DNA from 2 places in the Aliiglaciecola litoralis genome. Region 2 is predicted to be linked to the other one. Evidence: predicted binding sites of a transcription regulator. Region 2 holds the regulator's gene; the other holds the start of a gene.
The links. Region 2 encodes MetJ, which represses methionine synthesis genes. Its sites were predicted from a motif close to TAGACGTCTAGACGTCTA; they were not measured.
Positions count from the first base shown of each region.

Region 1: metK (methionine adenosyltransferase) is a predicted target of MetJ. The motif match lies at 5,159-5,176, and genes of this name have one in related genera.

Region 1 is NZ_BAAAFD010000003.1:171,435-180,525, forward strand. Features, by position in the region: gene ABD036_RS07765 (GAF domain-containing sensor histidine kinase) at 1-138, opposite strand, end outside; gene ABD036_RS07770 (16S rRNA (uracil(1498)-N(3))-methyltransferase) at 229-957, opposite strand; gene ABD036_RS07775 (hypothetical protein) at 1,097-1,276, opposite strand; gene ABD036_RS07780 (mechanosensitive ion channel family protein) at 1,707-2,525, shown strand; gene ABD036_RS07785 (M48 family metallopeptidase) at 2,597-3,403, opposite strand; gene ABD036_RS07790 (hypothetical protein) at 3,690-3,878, shown strand; gene metK (methionine adenosyltransferase) at 3,920-5,065, opposite strand; gene tkt (transketolase) at 5,385-7,379, shown strand; gene epd (erythrose-4-phosphate dehydrogenase) at 7,463-8,482, shown strand; gene ABD036_RS07810 (phosphoglycerate kinase) at 8,570-9,091, shown strand, end outside.
Region 2 is NZ_BAAAFD010000002.1:367,792-376,882, reverse strand. Features, by position in the region: gene metF (methylenetetrahydrofolate reductase) at 1-711, opposite strand, end outside; gene metJ (met regulon transcriptional regulator MetJ) at 854-1,171, shown strand; gene ABD036_RS05355 (hydroxymethylglutaryl-CoA reductase) at 1,511-2,686, shown strand; gene ABD036_RS05350 (GNAT family N-acetyltransferase) at 2,725-3,234, opposite strand; gene ABD036_RS05345 (malic enzyme-like NAD(P)-binding protein) at 3,281-4,525, opposite strand; gene ABD036_RS05340 (methyl-accepting chemotaxis protein) at 4,803-5,897, shown strand; gene rpmE (50S ribosomal protein L31) at 6,042-6,254, opposite strand; gene priA (primosomal protein N') at 6,455-8,629, shown strand; gene ABD036_RS05325 (SPOR domain-containing protein) at 8,821-9,091, shown strand, end outside.

The DNA of each region.
Region 1 (9,091 bases), on a different contig from region 2:
GTTTAATACTTCGTGAAGAGGTTTACCTTTTATCAGTAAATCCAGCGCATTCGCTCTACCATGCTCAATCGCATTATGGCGTTTGAGGTGCGTATAACGACGGGAGTCGTTAATGTCTACAACGTTCAGGAGGCTCATATTCTTCTTATTATAGTTGAGAATTTGATCTAATTATTATCGTCTCTAATCTAGCAGAATCTCCCAAATAGTAAACGGCAATATTTTTACCTAAAGATCACCGTGTATCGCTTGAAGTACTGCAATCGCCGCCATTGCCGCAGTTTCTGTTCGTAAAACCCGAGGTCCCATCTGTACAGTTTGAAAACCTGCTTCCTCAGTAGCATAGACTTCCGCATCGGTAAAACCGCCTTCAGGCCCTATTAATAAGCGTACGCCCGACATTGGAAGGGATAAATGTTTTATGCTCTTGGCCGCTTGAGGGTGTAAGGTCAGGCGCATTTGTTTGGTTGACTGAGCTACCCATTCGTTGATAGGCAGGCAAGGGTTGAGCTTGGGCAATCGATTTCGACCACATTGTTCACAGGCCGCAACGATGAGTTTAAACCACTGATGATGTTTCTTTTCCCAACGTTCTTTGGACAATTTGACGCCGCATCGATCCGTTAGCAAAGGCGTAATTTCGGTCACCCCTAACTCTACCGCTTTTTGAATGGCAAAATCCATCCGGTCGCCTCTAGAAACGCCTTGACCGAGGTGGATGGGTAAGGGCGATTCGACGCTTAATTCGAGTTTTGCATCAACCATTGCTGTAACTGAACGCTTTTTAACTTCCGTCAACTCCGCAGTGTATTCGTTGCCATCACCGTTGAATAACACAATTGGGTGTCCATCTGATAGGCGTAAAACACTGGCTAAATGATTGGCAGCATCGGCAGTTAAATCGACGGTTTGGTCTACAATCAGCAGATCAGGGTGATAAATTCGAGGGATTCGCATACATTCCAAAAGGCAGAATTTAATTTGACGGTATATTACCAATCCTGATGCTGATGACCAAGATTAAATGAAATAGTCAGAGCGGTGATGAGAAATGTTACGTCTCGTGTGACAGGCATTGCCTGTCACACAAGCGCTATCAATTTGCGCTTATTGGTTCTGATGAATCAATGTCACTGCGTTTGGCATCTGAAAGCCTGACAGTATTGTCACGAAACGCATTTTTTCGCGCATAAACCGTATGTTCACCAGTATCTTTTATTAAACTAAAAATTAAAAGAACCACAAGGCTGATAAAAATAAGTGAGAGTATTAACATTTTCAATTCCTTTAAAAATATTAGTTAGACCCTTGTCAAGGGAGCGTAAGTATAGCATTCAGCCTTTTATTTTGCGTAATGAAATTACGAAAAAAATTGCGTTCAAAAAAACACGAACAAATTCATAAAGTTAAATCTATGTTCAAATAATATACAGATGATTTTAACGTACTCATTTGACATTTTGATGAACGCAAACCTAGTGTTGGGCCCAACAATAGGGTTATAAAAAGACTCGAAGACGCAAAACGGCGACAGATTAAATTTCGAATGAACACAAAAAGGTGTGCATATCTCTTTGATTCATCTATTATTTCTGAGTCGGATGAAAAGTCTTCTTCATTATTGAGTTGATCTAAATTTTCAACTCTGTTGTAAAAGCCCATTGTGCGCTATTTTCAATAATAATCGTCATATTCAGGAGTGTTTTATGCTTGATGATATAACTGTTTCAGAATTACTTGAAACTTACGTGATCCCTTGGGGGATCAATATCTTTTTCGCAATCGTCATTTACATCGTTGGTAAAATAGTGGTTGGCGTTCTAGTCAATGTGTTTGGCAAAGTACTAGCACGCTCTAAATACGACGAAATGCTGGTGGGTTTCTTAAAAGCAATCGTCAATGCAGTATTGATGCTGTTCGTTATCATCGCATCGCTAAACGAACTTGGTGTTGATACCACATCTTTGGTTGCCATCTTAGGTGCTGCAGGTTTGGCCATTGGTTTGTCACTGCAAGGTTCACTACAGAACTTTGCCGCAGGTGTGATGCTTTTAGTATTTCGCCCTTTTACGCGAGGTAACTTTATTGAAGCCGCGGGTACGTCAGGTGTGGTCAAAGACATTACGATTTTCACGACTATCATGACAACCGGTGATAATAAAGAAGTGATTGTGCCTAACGGCGAAATTTACAAAGGTAATATCGTCAATTATTCCGCCAAAGAGACGCGTCGGATCGATATGGTGGTTGGCATTGCATACGACGCTGATCTGCGTAAAGCGAAAGCTATTTTGCAAGAGATGCTTGCTGCTGATGAACGCATTCTGAAAGAACCTGAGCCTTTGGTTGCAGTTGCTGAGTTGGCAGATAGCAGCGTTAACTTTAACGTGCGCCCATGGGTAAAATCAGGCGACTATTGGACGGTAAAATATGATTTCACTGAAGCAGTGAAATTACGTTTCGATGAAGAAGGTATCGGTATTCCATTCCCGCAAATGGATGTCCATTTACACAAGCAAGACTAGCTTTCATTGTTGCCAAAAAAATGCCGCTTTGCGGCATTTTTTTTATCTTATTCTTCAGTTCAGGTTATTTATTATTTCTGACAATTGGGCTTATCTTTGGCCTTGGCTGCTAATTGATTTGCCGCCGGCATCAGAGCCTGTAAGTTGGTGATACGTGTCGAAGGTGAAGGGTGAGTTGACATAAATTCTGCCGAACGATTACCACCACTAGCCGCATCCATGTTTTTCCATAGCTGTACCGATTCTTTAGGTTTAAAGCCTGCTAAGGCCATCAATTCCAGCCCAATTTGATCCGCTTCACTTTCATCCGCGCGACTAAAAGGTAACTGCACTCCTACTTGCACACCCATTCCGATAGCTGCCATTACCATGTTGCTATTGGCTATTTGGTTGGCTTGTAGCAATTCATTGGTTACTTCCATACCGATTCCAATCAAGGTTGAATTGGATAATCTGGCGTTACCATGCTCTGCAATTACGTGACCGACCTCATGGCCTATAACCGCAGCTAACTGATGCTGATTTTCGGCCACTTCTAATAAACCAGTATAAACACCAATTTTGCCACCTGGTAAAGCAAAGGCGTTGACTTGTTTATCATCAAATACAACTAACTCCCACTCGCCATCATATACGCTTTTAGGTACGTGTTTGGTGATGTAGTTCGCCACGCAGGTAACAAACTGATTGGTCACTTCTTTAGTAGACACTGTTTGATTGGTTTTCATGCTATCGAAAGCTTGAGAACCCATGTTGGCAAGTTGTGATTTAGAATATAGTTTTAACTGCTTACGACCGGTAGGTGAGGTAGCACAAGAAGAAATTAATGCCACAGTTAGCGCAATAGCAACACAGGACTTAATGACAGGTTTTAGCATGCAATTTGCTCGCTTCTCAGTAATAAAAATATGTTTAATAAAACAGCTTAGTAATTGATTAAAATCGTAACGTATTTTTGCATCACTGCATACCCACCATCGTTACGATTAAATTCTGTTGTTACCTACACTGCTTTGTACCAATCAATATAGATGAATCGTGACGATGAACAAAATTCTTTTGGCGATGAATGTATACGTTTTAATTTTGTGACTTAGCGGACGCGTTACTCGCGGCATAAGTGGAACTGTTGTAAATCAATCTGCCAATGAAATTTACGCTAATGTGGATGATATTCAAGATATGCAGTTTGAATCGCAAGTACCCGCAGCTGCGGCCACTTGGGAATTGAGGGCCTTTATTATCCAGAGTCTAGGTTATTTAGTGGGGGTGTTAGATAGATGCCCTGCGAAGGTTGGGCAGTGTGTGAGTCAGCAAGCCCAATCTTGTGCGAAAATGAAAGAGGAGGATTGAATTTCAATCCTCCTCTTATCGCTCTGTGACTTTCCAGTGGCTTAAATAGCAGCCCTTAATTCTTCAGCTTTGTCGGTCGCTTCCCAAGGGAACTCTTCGCGGCCAAAGTGACCGTAAGCTGCCGTGGATTGATATATCGGACGCTCTAAATCGAGCATTTTCACCAATCCATACGGACGCAAATCAAAATGTGCTCGAACGATCTCGGTAAGTCGTTCATCTGACACTTTGCCAGTGCCAAAGGTGTCTATGCTGATCGAGGTTGGCTCGGCCACACCAATGGCATAAGACACCTGCAGTTCACAGCGTTTAGCCAAGCCAGCTGCGACAAGGTTCTTCGCCACGTAGCGCATCGCATAAGCGGCTGAGCGGTCAACCTTGGATGGATCTTTACCAGAGAATGCACCACCACCATGTCGAGCCATACCGCCGTAGGTGTCGACAATTATTTTACGTCCGGTAAGTCCACAATCGCCCATAGGGCCGCCGATCACGAATCGACCCGTTGGGTTAATAAAGTATTTGGTTTGCTTTGAAAGCCATTTGGCCGGAAGCACTGGCTTGATGATTTCTTCCATCACCGCTTCTTGCAAGTCGGTCAAGCTAATCGAGTCACAATGTTGGGTAGACAGCACTACGGCATCAATACCCACAGGTTGGTTGTCTTCGTAAACAAACGTAACCTGACTTTTTGCATCGGGGCGTAGCCAGTCTAAAGTGCCATTTTTTCTTATTTCTGACTGGCGTTTTACTAGTCTGTGTGAATAAGTCACAGGTGCGGGCATCAACACGTCAGTTTCGTCACTGGCGTAGCCAAACATCAACCCTTGGTCTCCAGCGCCTTGCTCTTCTGGGGAAGTACGGTCAACGCCTTGATTGATATCGGGTGATTGTTTGCCTATGGCATTTAGCACGGCACATGAGTCCGCATCAAATCCCATATCGGAATGAGTATAACCAATCTCGCGGACGGTTTTACGAGTCAGCTCTTCAATATCAACCCAAGCTGAAGTCGTGACTTCACCACCCACCAGTACCATCCCCGTTTTAACGAACGTCTCGCAAGCAACACGCGCCTTAGGATCTTGAGTGATGATTGCGTCTAGCACTGCATCGGAGATTTGATCGGCAATTTTATCCGGATGACCTTCAGATACAGACTCTGATGTAAAAAGGTGTGTCGTCATTGATAATTCCTACAGTTAATTTTGTGAACCGACTTTTACAACGGCAATAAAGGTATTTTAACCACTAATTTTAAAAATACCAGTCTTTCCATCTAGACGTCCAAATGTCTAGATGTAATCTTGTCTTTCCAGTCCAGTTTTGTTCGAAGAGTTGATTCCATAACAAAAAAAGCATAATCAATATGGAATAAGCGTTGCAGTTAGGTTTCCACTAATGGAAAATGACCGCTCAAATCGAAAACAAGCTAACTAATCAAGTTAATACGCAAGAATGCTAAATTTTGATTATGTTTGTGATCCATAATTAGCAGGAGATCATATGCCTTCACGTCGAGAACTCGCCAACGCCATTCGCGCTTTATCCATGGATGCGGTACAACAAGCCAATTCGGGACACCCTGGAGCACCTATGGGAATGGCCGACATTGCCCAAGTATTGTGGAGCGATTTTATGCACCATAATCCAGCAAATCCGCAATGGCCAAACCGCGATCGTTTCATTTTATCGAATGGTCACGGCTCGATGTTGATCTACTCTCTGCTGCATCTGACGGGTTATGCGTTGCCGATAGAAGAGCTGAAAAACTTCAGACAACTACATTCTAAAACACCTGGGCATCCTGAATATGGCTATGCACCGGGCGTTGAAACTACCACTGGTCCGTTGGGGCAGGGGATCAGTAATGCGGTCGGTATGGCGATTGCTGAAAAAATGTTAGCGGCGCAATTTAATCAACCTGGCTACGACATTGTCGATCACTTTACCTACTGTTTCTTGGGCGATGGTTGCCTAATGGAAGGTATTTCTCATGAAGCCTGTTCATTGGCGGGCACTTTGGGCTTGGGCAAACTCGTCGCCTTTTGGGATGACAACGGCATCTCAATTGATGGCGAAGTCGAAGGCTGGTTCACCGACGATACACCTGCTCGATTTGAGTCATACGGCTGGCATGTCATTGCGGGTGTTGATGGTCATGATGCCGACGCCGTTGCTGCCGCAATTAAAGCAGCCAAAGCCGAAACGAAGCGTCCAACCATGATCTGCTGTAAAACCGTGATTGGTTTTGGTTCACCGAACAAATCCGGTAGTCATGATAGTCATGGCTCACCACTAGGTTTAGATGAAGTTCAAGCAACTCGCGAGCAGCTCGGCTGGAAACACGGTTCTTTTGAAGTCCCAGACGATATTTATGCACAGTGGGATGCCAAGGACAAAGGCGCGCAACTTGAACAACAATGGCATGAGTTATTAGAAAAATATTCGCAAGCCCACCCTGAGCTAGCGGCAGAATTGACCCGTCGTTTAGCCGGTGATTTACCTGCCGATTTTGAACAAAAAGCACAGGATTTCATCCAGCAGTCGCAACACAAAGCCGAAAATATTGCCAGTCGTAAAGCGTCGCAAAATGCCATTGAAGCTTATGCTTCCTTTATGCCTGAAGTGGTGGGCGGATCCGCTGACTTGGCCGGTTCTAACTTAACGCTTTGGTCCGGCTCTAAAGGCATCACCGCGGATGATGCTAGCGGTAACTATATCTTCTACGGTGTTCGAGAGTTTGGTATGAGCGGTATCATGAACGGGATTGGTTTGCATGGCGGCTTTAGAGCCTACGGCGCGACTTTCCTTATGTTCATGGAATATGCACGCAATGCGGTACGCATGGCGTCCTTGATGGGTATTCCAAATATCTTCGTTTACACCCATGACTCGATTGGTCAAGGTGAAGATGGTCCTACTCACCAACCCATTGAACAAATTGCCAACCTGCGCCTGACACCAAACCTTGATACGTGGCGCCCGTGTGATGGTGCTGAAACAGCAGTGGCTTGGAAAGCGGCAATAGAACGCAAGACAGGTCCAACAGCGTTGGTCTTTAGTCGCCAAGGTTTGCCAGCACAAAGCCGTACAGACGAACAATTAGCTAATGTTGCCCGAGGTGGTTACGTGTTGGTTGATTGCCAAGGTCAACCTGATGTGATCTTAATTGCAACCGGCTCTGAAGTGGGGGTTGCTGTTGAAGCTGCGGCAAAACTTAGCGACAAAGGTCACTCAGTGCGCGTGGTGTCAATGCCAAGCACGACGGTATTTGATGCACAAGATCAGGACTACAAAGACAGCGTATTACCTAAAAACGTCAGCAAACGTGTTGCAGTGGAAGCGGCGCATGTCGATTTCTGGCACAAATATGTTGGTTTTGATGGCGCGATTGTAGGGATGACCACCTTTGGCGAGTCAGCACCTGGCGGCGCTTTGTTGAAACATTTCGGCATTACGGCAGACGCTGTTGTCGATGCGGCGCAAGGCATACTTTAGCCTGTAAGTAGTCGATCTATATGATCTAGATAGATTGAGCATCACGGGCGCAAAAAATTGCGCCCTTTACGTTTAAGAATGACATGATACGCATAGCAATTAATGGCTTTGGACGAATCGGTCGAAATGTGCTTCGGGCGCTCTATGAAACGGGCCAGAATCAGTCGATTGAGATAGTCGCAATAAACGATATCGCTGAGCCAGAGGGCATCGCCCATCTACTCAAATACGACACGGCGCATGGGCGCTTTGGTTTTCCTGTGGCGTTATCGGGGACCACCTTGTCGGTCAATGGCGATGCGATTCAATTGTTACAACATGCCCGAATTGATGAATTGCCATGGACGGAATTAGATATTGATTTGGTGATGGAATGTACCGGCGTACACAATGATCGCGCTGATGCCGAAATTCATATTGCCCAAGGGGCAAGAAAAGTTCTATTTTCCCATCCCTCAACGCCAGACATGGACGCAACCGTCATCTATGGCGTCAATGATGAAGAGCTGCAAGTTGCAGATCGCATTGTCTCAAATGGCTCATGCACAACCAACTGTATTGTTCCTGTTATCCAAGTGCTCGATGAGGCGTTTGCTGTTCAAAGTGGCACAGTGACGACTATTCATTCTTCGATGCATGATCAACAGGTAATAGACGCTTATCATAAAGATTTACGCCTCACCCGTGCGGCGAGTCAGTCCATTATTCCCGTTGATACTAAGCTTGCGGTTGGGATTGAGCGTATCCTGCCCAAATTTGCAGGACGTTTTGAAGCGATTGCCGTGCGCGTACCGACTATTAATGTGACCGCCATGGATTTGAGTGTGACGGTCGACGCAAAAGTGAGCATTGAAGAGGTGAACCAAGCCTTACACCGAGCAGGTCAGGGCAGATTAAAGGGTATTTTAGGTTACACTGAAGAGCCACTTGTTTCGGTCGATTTTAATCATGATCCGCATTCGTGTATTGTTGATGGAACTCAGACGCGAGTGAGCCATAAACAGTTAATTAAAATATTGGTTTGGTGTGACAACGAGTGGGGCTTTGCTAATCGCATGTTAGATACCGCTCGAGCGATGTTCAGGGAAACGTTGCACGATTAGAAATTTTTACAAACCTGTTACCGCATACGCGGGACAAGGTTTACACAATAGTACAGACTTAAGACAATTTGAATTAGAGGATACTTTATGCCGATCGTGAATATGACAGATCTTGATCTAGCGGGTAAACGGGTTCTGATCAGAGAGGATCTTAATGTGCCGGTAAAAGACGGCGTAGTCACCTCAGATGCCAGACTTAAAGCCGCACTCCCTACCATTGAACATGCGCTAAAGGCCGGTGCCAAAGTGATGGTTATGTCGCATCTTGGACGTCCTACAGAAGGTACCTTCGAGCAACAATACTCGCTCGCGCCGGTCGTCACTTACTTATCTGAAACCTTGGATTGCACGGTGCGACTAGCTGGGGATTACTTAAATGGCGTGAGTGTTGAGGCAGGTGAACTGGTTATTCTCGAAAACGTGCGTTTTAATCCTGGCGAAAAAGACGACGATGAAGCCTTGTCAAAACAATATGCTGCCTTGTGTGATGTGTTTGTAATGGATGCGTTTGGTACTGCTCACCGCGCACAAGCGTCTACTCATGGTGTCGCAAAATTCGCTCCCGTCGCCTGCGCAGGCCCATTGCTAGCCAATGAGCTGTCGGCCTTA
Region 2 (9,091 bases):
GTACATTTTGTGCAGCCATCCAGGTACGTGCACATTGGTAAAGCCTGCAAACCGTATCAAGGTTTGATAATTAGTAACAGGCAATATGCCCGGCACAATATCCAAATCGATGCCCGCTGCCGCGGCGCGATCGCGAAATCGTAGGAACACCTCTGCATCAAAAAAGAACTGGCTGATCGCTTCGGTCGCACCGGCTTCGGCTTTTCGCTTTAGATTGAGCAAGTCAAATTGCGCGTTGGGCGCTTCTGGATGCTTTTCTGGGTAGGCGGCAACAGAAATATCAAAATCGGCGACGTCTTTAAGCAACGCAACCAGATCAGCGGCATACATATCTGTTTTGCTGGTTCCCTCGGGTAAATCTCCACGCAATGCCACTATCCGGCGGATCCCGCTACTCCAGTAATCTTTGGCAATTTGTACCAATTCTTCTTTGCTGGCATCGACACAGGTTAAATGTGGAACAGCAGGAACACCTGTTTCTGTTTGGATCCGTTTCACTACGTCATGAGTACGATCTCGCTCGCCACTATTGGCACCATAGGTTACTGACATATACGCCGGTTTCAGCGGAGCGAGTCGATTTACCGACTTCCATAGCGTCTGTTCCATTTGTTCAGTTTTGGGCGGGAAAAACTCAAATGAAACGTTAATGCCACTTAATTCTGATAAAGATTGATTAAGGGACTCTATACCTTGGGCATACGAAACCATGGACACTCCGAAAGTTAGTATTAAAATAGCCGTTTAGACGTCTAAATTAGACTGGTTAGGCTAAGCCGTCAAGATGTTTAGACATCTAACTGAGTTACAGTTAGACTTTCCAATCATAAGAAAGATAAAAAAGAGTATCAGTATGGCAAAGTGGAACGGAAAATATATACATCCCTACGCTGAACACGGCAAAAAAAGCGAATTAGTTAAAAAAGTGACAGTTTCTATTCCACTTAAAGTGTTGAAAGTGCTCACTGACGAGCGCACTCGTCGTCAGGTCAACAATTTGCGCCACGCGACTAATTCTGAATTATTGTGCGAGGCATTTTTGCACGCGTTTACGGGGCAGCCATTGCCCAATGACGACGATTTACGCAAAGACAATCCTAACAAGATCCCTAAAGAGTCACGTGAATTAATGGCGTCTATGGGATTAGAGATTAAGGAGAGTGACGATTAACATCTGTTGGGTTTTGCATACAAGATCCAACTCATCGTTTTCACTAGGAGGCTGTTAATTTACATGCCTAGTATTTAGCGCACAGTTGACTACTGGGCATTAAAATAGCCATTTAACTGTGCTTTAGCCTAAATCTCTCCCCCATCAATGCACCAATTTACGCTTAGCTAGAGCAATATTGGTGCAGCGATTTATTGCCTTCCTCGACGCTCCAATAATTTGACCAGTAAATTCATTCTATTGTCATGAATTCGTCATCTACGGCAGCCACACTTAGTATGGCAAGCACCTTGCATCGTAGTTGAAATTAATGTCAATTCAATGAAGGACCACTTAACCATGAGTAAAACCCCGCGGATCCCAAGAAATACCATGAACGATCACAGCAATGAGTGGGCGAAAAAGCGTCGCGACTATTTGACCGAGCAAACTGGCACTGAGCTGCCCCATACGGGCTACTACTCAATCGATCCAAAGGCGTTGCCCGGTAATATTGAAAATTTTATTGGCGTGGTGCAAATGCCCGTTGGTATTGCAGGTCCAATGTTGGTCAATGGAGAGCACGCCAAGGGCTATTTTCACGTGCCACTTGCGACCACAGAGGGGACGCTAGTTGCGTCATACAGTCGTGGTATGCGTGTGGTGAATGAGTGCGGAGGAGTGAATACCACAGTGGTAGAGCAATTCATGCAACGTGCGCCTGCATTCATTTTCGACAACGCCAGACAAGCTCGAGAGTTTGGTAGCTGGATTGATACACATTTTGAACAGATCAAACACGTTGCAGAAAGCACCACACGAATTGGCAAGCTGATGCACATCATGCAGTGGTCAGTATCGAAAACCCGTTACCTACGTTTCAATTATACGACAGGTGATGCAGCCGGTCAGAATATGGTAGGCAAGGCGACGTTGGCGGCTTGCGAATGGATATGTGCTAATTATCCTGGCAATTGTGAATATTTACTGTCGGGAAATATGGACACAGACAAGAAGCACTCTCAATTGAATATGCTGCACTCTCGAGGAAAGCGCGTGATTGCTGAAGTTGTATTGAAAAAAGACGTGCTCAAAAAGATCATGAAAGTAGATACAAAGATGCTGGCCAAAGCCACAGTGCTTGCTAACACCGGCGCTTTAATGGCTGGCGCGGCATATAATGGTCCGCACTCTGCGAATGGTCTTGCGTCGTTATTTATTGCCACTGGCCAAGATGAAGCCAATGTGGTGGAATCCCATGCTGGCTTGTTGTCCCACGAATTGTTAGACAATGGTGACTTTTATTTGTCAGTTACTTTACCTTCATTGATAGTCGCAACCTATGGCGGCGGGACAGGGTTACCGACGCAAAAGGAATGTTTGGAAATAATGGATTGTTATGGTCAAGGTAAAGCAAATAAATTAGCTGAAATTGCTGCGGCCACCGTATTAGCTGGAGATATTTCTTTGGCATGTGCGGTGATTGGCGGTCATTGGGTAAGCAGTCATGACAAGTTTGGACGCAATCGAGATTAGATAACCTGAACTGAAGGATAAGATACCTTTGCGCGAGGTTAATCAGCAGTTAATGGTGTTACTCTTGCCATTAAGAATACGTCTACATATTTCCCGTCTCGAAAGGCATAGTTTTTTGCCGTTCCTTCGATGGTGAAGCCAAATTTTTGATATAGGGATATTGCTGCGTCGTTATCTGTGTAGACTTCTAATTCGATTCTGCTGATTGCCAGCCAGTTGTGGGCCAGATCCAAGGCGGCTTTTACTAATGTGCTGCCCACCCCTTTGCCTTGCCACTGTTGAGATACGGCCATGCCGATATTAGCCTCATGTTTTCTTCGTGGAGCTTTAAATACTTCCATACCCAATTGACCAACAATAGCGCCATTTTGTTGGGCAACTAAGCTATAGAAATTATCCGGTTTGTTGCCTAAAAAGGATTCCCAACTATCAAGCGATGGATAAGGTAATTGTAAGGTATTAGTGTAATTAGGCGTTTGTTGATAAATCTGCCGTATCGCTGAAATATCGACTTTTTCACTGTGCCTTACTGTGAATTGCTGTTCCATTTGTCACTCGTAAAAGTCCAAGGGTGATTATCATCACCCTCACTTTTTATGCTAAATAGTTATCCGGAAGTGATGTCAACGCCGCGACGCCAGTCTCAATTGCCGCTTTGGCAACTGCGGTGGCTACGCGTTTGCACAAGCGCGGATCCATCGGTTTGGGAATAATGTATTTGCGTCCAAACTCAAGTGAATCGATCTTGCTGGCCGCTAATACTTCCGCTGGGACAGGTTCTTTGGCGATGCTACGTATGGCATCAACTGCAGCTACTTTCATTTCATCGTTAATTTTTGATGCTCGCACATCGAGCGCGCCGCGAAATATAAATGGGAAGCAAAGTACATTGTTCACTTGATTGGGATAATCAGAACGACCAGTGGCCATGATCAAATCACTTCTAACCTTATGCGCTAGCTCGGGTTTGATCTCGGGGTCCGGATTGGAACAAGCAAACACCACCGGATTATCTGCCATTAGTTTTAATGTGTCTGGCGGCAAAACGTCTGGGCCAGATACTCCGACAAATACATCTGCACCGTCCATCACATCTTGCAGTGTGCGTTTGTCTGTATTGTTGGCAAACAACAATTTGTGAGGAGTGAGATCGTCGCGACGGGTGTGAATAACACCTTTACGATCAAGCATATAAATACGTTCTCGCTGAGCGCCACACTTGATCAGTAGCTCCATACAAGCTACTGCTGCTGCCCCTGCGCCCATGCACACTATAGTGACATCATGAATTTCTTTACCTTGGATTTCCAACGCGTTAAGCATACCCGCGGCGGTTACAATAGCTGTGCCGTGTTGGTCATCATGGAACACCGGAATAGAACAACGCTTGATCAACTCTTGTTCAATTTCAAAGCATTCTGGCGCTTTGATATCTTCTAGATTTATTCCACCAAAGGTATCAGCAATATTTGCTACTGTGTTGATAAACTCTTCAGTAGTGCGGTGCTTTACTTCAATGTCGATAGAATCAAGCCCTGCAAAGCGTTTAAACAATAACGCTTTACCTTCCATTACCGGTTTTGATGCCAATGGACCTAAATTGCCCAAACCCAAGATGGCGGTACCATTAGAAATAACGGCCACCATATTGCCTTTGGCGGTATATTTATAGGCGTTATCGGGGTCAGCTGCGATTTCACGAACGGGTTCAGCCACCCCAGGGCTGTATGCGAGTGCAAGATCAGTGACACTTTCCGCCGGTTTCGTCAGCTCAACGCTAATTTTTCCTGGAACCGGCTTGGAATGATAATCCAGAGCTTGTTGCCGAAAGTCAGACATAGTCGTCTTGTTCCTTAATGTGTAGGGTCAGAATAAATTTTTATTCGGTTTTTGTGTTTTTTTTATACCGATATTGGCAAATATAACATAGGCTTACTAGATACACATATCAGACAAGCCTATAAGTGGTATTCATGATGAAAATATTCTTCAAGTTTGTCATATGCAAACCGTTATACTAGAGAGTAGAAAAAAGTGAATACAGGTCTTTACCTAATTGACTGAATTCTGACAATGCACTAGTTTAGTGTGAAACCCGTTTCTTGGAGTCGCTATCTTGATCGTCTTAGCTTCTGTGCACGCACAAGTAAAAACACAATTACAAAAAACTGAAGAAGAGCGGGATCGACTTTTATCCCGTGTCGCCGAGTTGCAAAACGAAAACAAAGCGTTGGTGAGTGAGTTAGACACTGCGTTAAGTGCAGATCAAGTGGGTTTTGAATCCGGCTTGGTAAATTGTACTTTGGAATCGTTGAAGCAGGTCGAAGGGATTAGGCAGACAGTTTTAGAATCATTCAATCAGATTGAACACGAAAGTCAGTCGATCAAATCAATTGATACCTTGTTTGATGCATCAGCAGCTTCGCTCAAGATGATTGCCAAAGAAATGAACGGGCTATCTTCCAAAATGGGAGAGATGAACGACAACATTGGCGGTCTGTCAGATAAAGCCGACAACATTAATAAATTCGTTTCGACCATCACCAGTATTTCCGACCAGACTAACTTGTTGGCATTGAATGCTGCTATTGAGGCTGCTCGAGCCGGTGATGCGGGTCGTGGTTTCAGCGTTGTAGCCGACGAAGTACGGTCACTGGCCAATGAAACCAACAAATCTGCCAGTGAAGTAGCAGACTTAGTCGGTAACATCATTGCTTCAACCAAGAGTGCTGTCGATTCAGTTGTTGAAATTCAGCAAAATAATACCAGTCTGTCAGAGGGTGTGGCTGGCTTGAATGAAAATTACTCAGCTATTGTCGGCAGCTGTTCTTCAATGAAAGCAACTATTGCCGAATCCTCACATCGTTCTTTTATTCAAACCATGAAACTTGATCACATTGTTTGGAAGAGTGATGTTTATGCGGTAATTCATGGGCTGAGTGAAAAATCGATTGATGCTTTTGATGAAGCCAATAACTGTCGACTTGGTAAGTGGCATGCTGGCGAAGGACGGTCGCAACATGGGCACTCTTCAGCATATCAAAAGCTAGATGGACCTCATGCAGACGTGCATAGCAACGGCGTTAAGGCGATGATGTTGTTTAAAGAAGGTAAGCATCAAGAAGCCATTTCCTATTTGCAAAAAATGGAGACCGCTAGCGTCAAGATGATGAACTATTTAGATGAACTGGCGTTTGATCAAAATAAATAACCTTGGCACTAATTAAGTCACGCTATCGCCGATGCAAGTGAGGGCAATAGAGTGAACACTCTGAATATCAGAGCTTCGTTTAAGATTAAATTTCAAGCATAAAAAAAGGCGCTATTAAGCGCCTTTTTAGTTTTTGAGTTGGGCTTATTTCTTACCCAAAGCACCAAAACGTTTCTTGAACTTGTCAACACGACCACCAGTATCAACGTTACGTTGCTTACCAGTGTAGAAAGGGTGACATGCAGAACAAACGTCAAGGTTGATATCTTTACCAAGTGTCGAGCGAACAACAATTTTGTTTCCGCAAGAACAACTAGCTGTCATTTCTGTGTATTCTGGATGAATATCTTGTTTCATATGGATTACCTCATTTCTGGGCCGTATCGCTATACAACCCGAAGTTGCACACCATACGCAAATTAAATTAAAAGCGGCTTGCCGCAAAGAGGCGCGCATATTAATGTAAAGGGCATTATTGATCAAGCTGTTTTGACTGTTTGTTAACCGTTTACTGGCTTTATAAGTATAAGTTAGCCTAAGGTACGTCATTTAATATCATGCCCATTTACCAAATAGCATTACCACTGCCTAAACGACAAGTGTTTGATTACCTTTGTGAACAAGCCGATCTTGTGCCTGGGGTACGTGTAGTGGTGCCTTTTGGGCCCAGAGAGATGGTCGGTGTTATTGTCAATGCAGTCACTGAATCTGAGCATCAAACTAAATTAAAAGCGATTAAACGCGTATTAGACGAATCCCCTGTGCTAGACGAAGCGCTTTTGGCTATCAGTCATTGGTTGGCACATTATTATCAGCACCCGATTGGCGAAGTGATGCAAACCGTCATGCCAGTGGCACTTCGTAAAGGAGAGTCTGATAAACCTAAACCGACTTGTGTTCTAGGCTTGTCGAATAGCGATGTTGATGAGCTAATTTCGCAAGTATCTCGAGCAAAAAAACAAACAGAATTAGTCCAAATGTTAACAGCCGGTCCGGTTGCCCTTAGCGAAGTCAAACAACAATTTAGTATGGCAGTGATCAATGCCTTACTCGAAAAAGGCATAGTAGAAAAACACGAGGTAGAGGTTAGCAGTGACGTATTGTCGTGGAGTGTGCCTGAATCTCTCGATAAGCCCAGAGCAAATGTTCAGCAGGCGCTGGCTATTACCGCCATTACTCACCGACTCGATCGATTTGCTTGCTTCTTGCTAGAAGGCATTACCGGAAGCGGCAAAACCGAAGTTTACTTACAAAGTATTGAGGAGGTGCTGCGTCAGCAGAGGCAAGTATTGATACTGGTGCCTGAAATTGGCTTAACCCCGCAAACCGTAAAGCGCTTTGAACGACGCTTTGGTTTAGCTGTCGGTGTATTGCACTCAAACCTTACCGATAATGAGCGACTCAACGTGTGGCAACGAAGTCGCAGTGGTGAGTTGGCCATTGTCATCGGGACACGTTCCTCCATTTTCACGCCCATGCTCAAACCAGGTATGATCATCGTCGATGAAGAGCATGATGGCTCTTATAAGCAGCAAGATGGATTAAAATATAACGCCAGAGATTTAGCTGTGATCCTCGCCAAACATTATCAGGTGCCTTTGGTGCTAGGGACCGCAACGCCGAGCCTAGAAACATTGAATAACGCCCTAACCGGTAAATATCAGCATTTACAATTGTTGCAACGAGCCGGTAACGCTGCGCTAGCCAAGCAACAGTTGATGGATATCACTAATCAATCTCTTGAGTCTGGCATTGCCACTGGCATGCTTGAGCGACTTCAGGCGCACCTTGAGCAGGGTAGTCAGGTGATGATTTTTGTCAATCGCCGGGGGTTCGCCCCTGCTTTGCTGTGTCATCATTGTGGATTTGTTGAGCAATGTAAGCGCTGCAATAAACCTTACACAGTGCATAAATCACTGCACAAAATACAGTGTCACCACTGCGGTGCTGCGAAAGCTATACCGCCAAAGTGCAATGAATGTGGTCATCATGAGATGGTGACTCATGGCGTCGGTACTGAACAGTTAGAGGCCTTGCTCAAAAAGCGTTTTGCACAATACAGTACAGTGCGGATTGACAGTGACAGTGTGCGCGGAAAAAGTAAATTACACACCTTGCTTGATGAGGTGAATCGGGGGCAACATCAAATTTTAATTGGCACCCAGATCCTGTCCAAAGGACACCATTTTCCCAATGTCACCTTGGTGGTGATCCTTGATGCAGATGGCGCCTTGTTTAGCGCAGATTTTCGCGCCGCTGAACACCTCGCGCAACTGATTACGCAACTCGCCGGACGGGCGGGAAGAGCCGAAAAACCCGGAGAAATGTGGCTGCAAACACACCAACCAGGACACCCACTGTTACAAGATTTGATCCATAACGGATACGGTGATTTTGCACGCTTTGCACTGCAAGAACGTAAATTGGCTGATTTACCACCATTTTGTTACCAAGGATTGTTTCGTGCCGAGGCACTGCAGGCTAGTGATGCGTTCCAGTTCTTATCAACCGTGGCGGAGTTGTTAACGATTGAAAATGTCAGAATAATGGGGCCATTGCCAGCGATTATGGAAAAGCGTCAAGGCCGCTATCGTATGCAACTTTTGCTATCAAGCCCAAGCCGAGCACAGTTGAATAGAGCAATTGCTAATCACATCGTCAGCATAGAAAATCTTCCGGCTGGCCGTAAGGTCCGATGGTCAATTGACATTGACCCCCAAGACTTTCTCTAGACTGTGTTTACTCTGTCATAATCATGATACTGTTATGCGATCTGTAGTTGGGGTTCTATCAGTATTCGCGTAAAATTCCACTTATAAGTAACTTGTATGTTTTGTGATTGAAGCTCGCTGGATAATCACTGTTTGTTTGCATAATAGTTTATCCAAGTTGAGCGTCTAAAAAGAAGAAAAACCAACACCTTATGGCTCAAAAAGACTTTGTAAAACGTGGCCAAGCGCCGAAAAAGAAACCCGCAAAAGCGGACAAAGCTAAACCACAGTTGCCGTGGCTTAGAATTATTATCACCTTATCTTTGGTAGTGGGGTTTGCTTATTTTTTATGGGCAATTTCGCACAATTCAGAAGTAGCACCCAAGACGTTGGAAGCACAAAAATCATCTGCGCAATCTGTAGAGCAGATCGATCCCTTACCTGAAATGCCCGAAGACAAATATACTTATCCAACAGAACTTG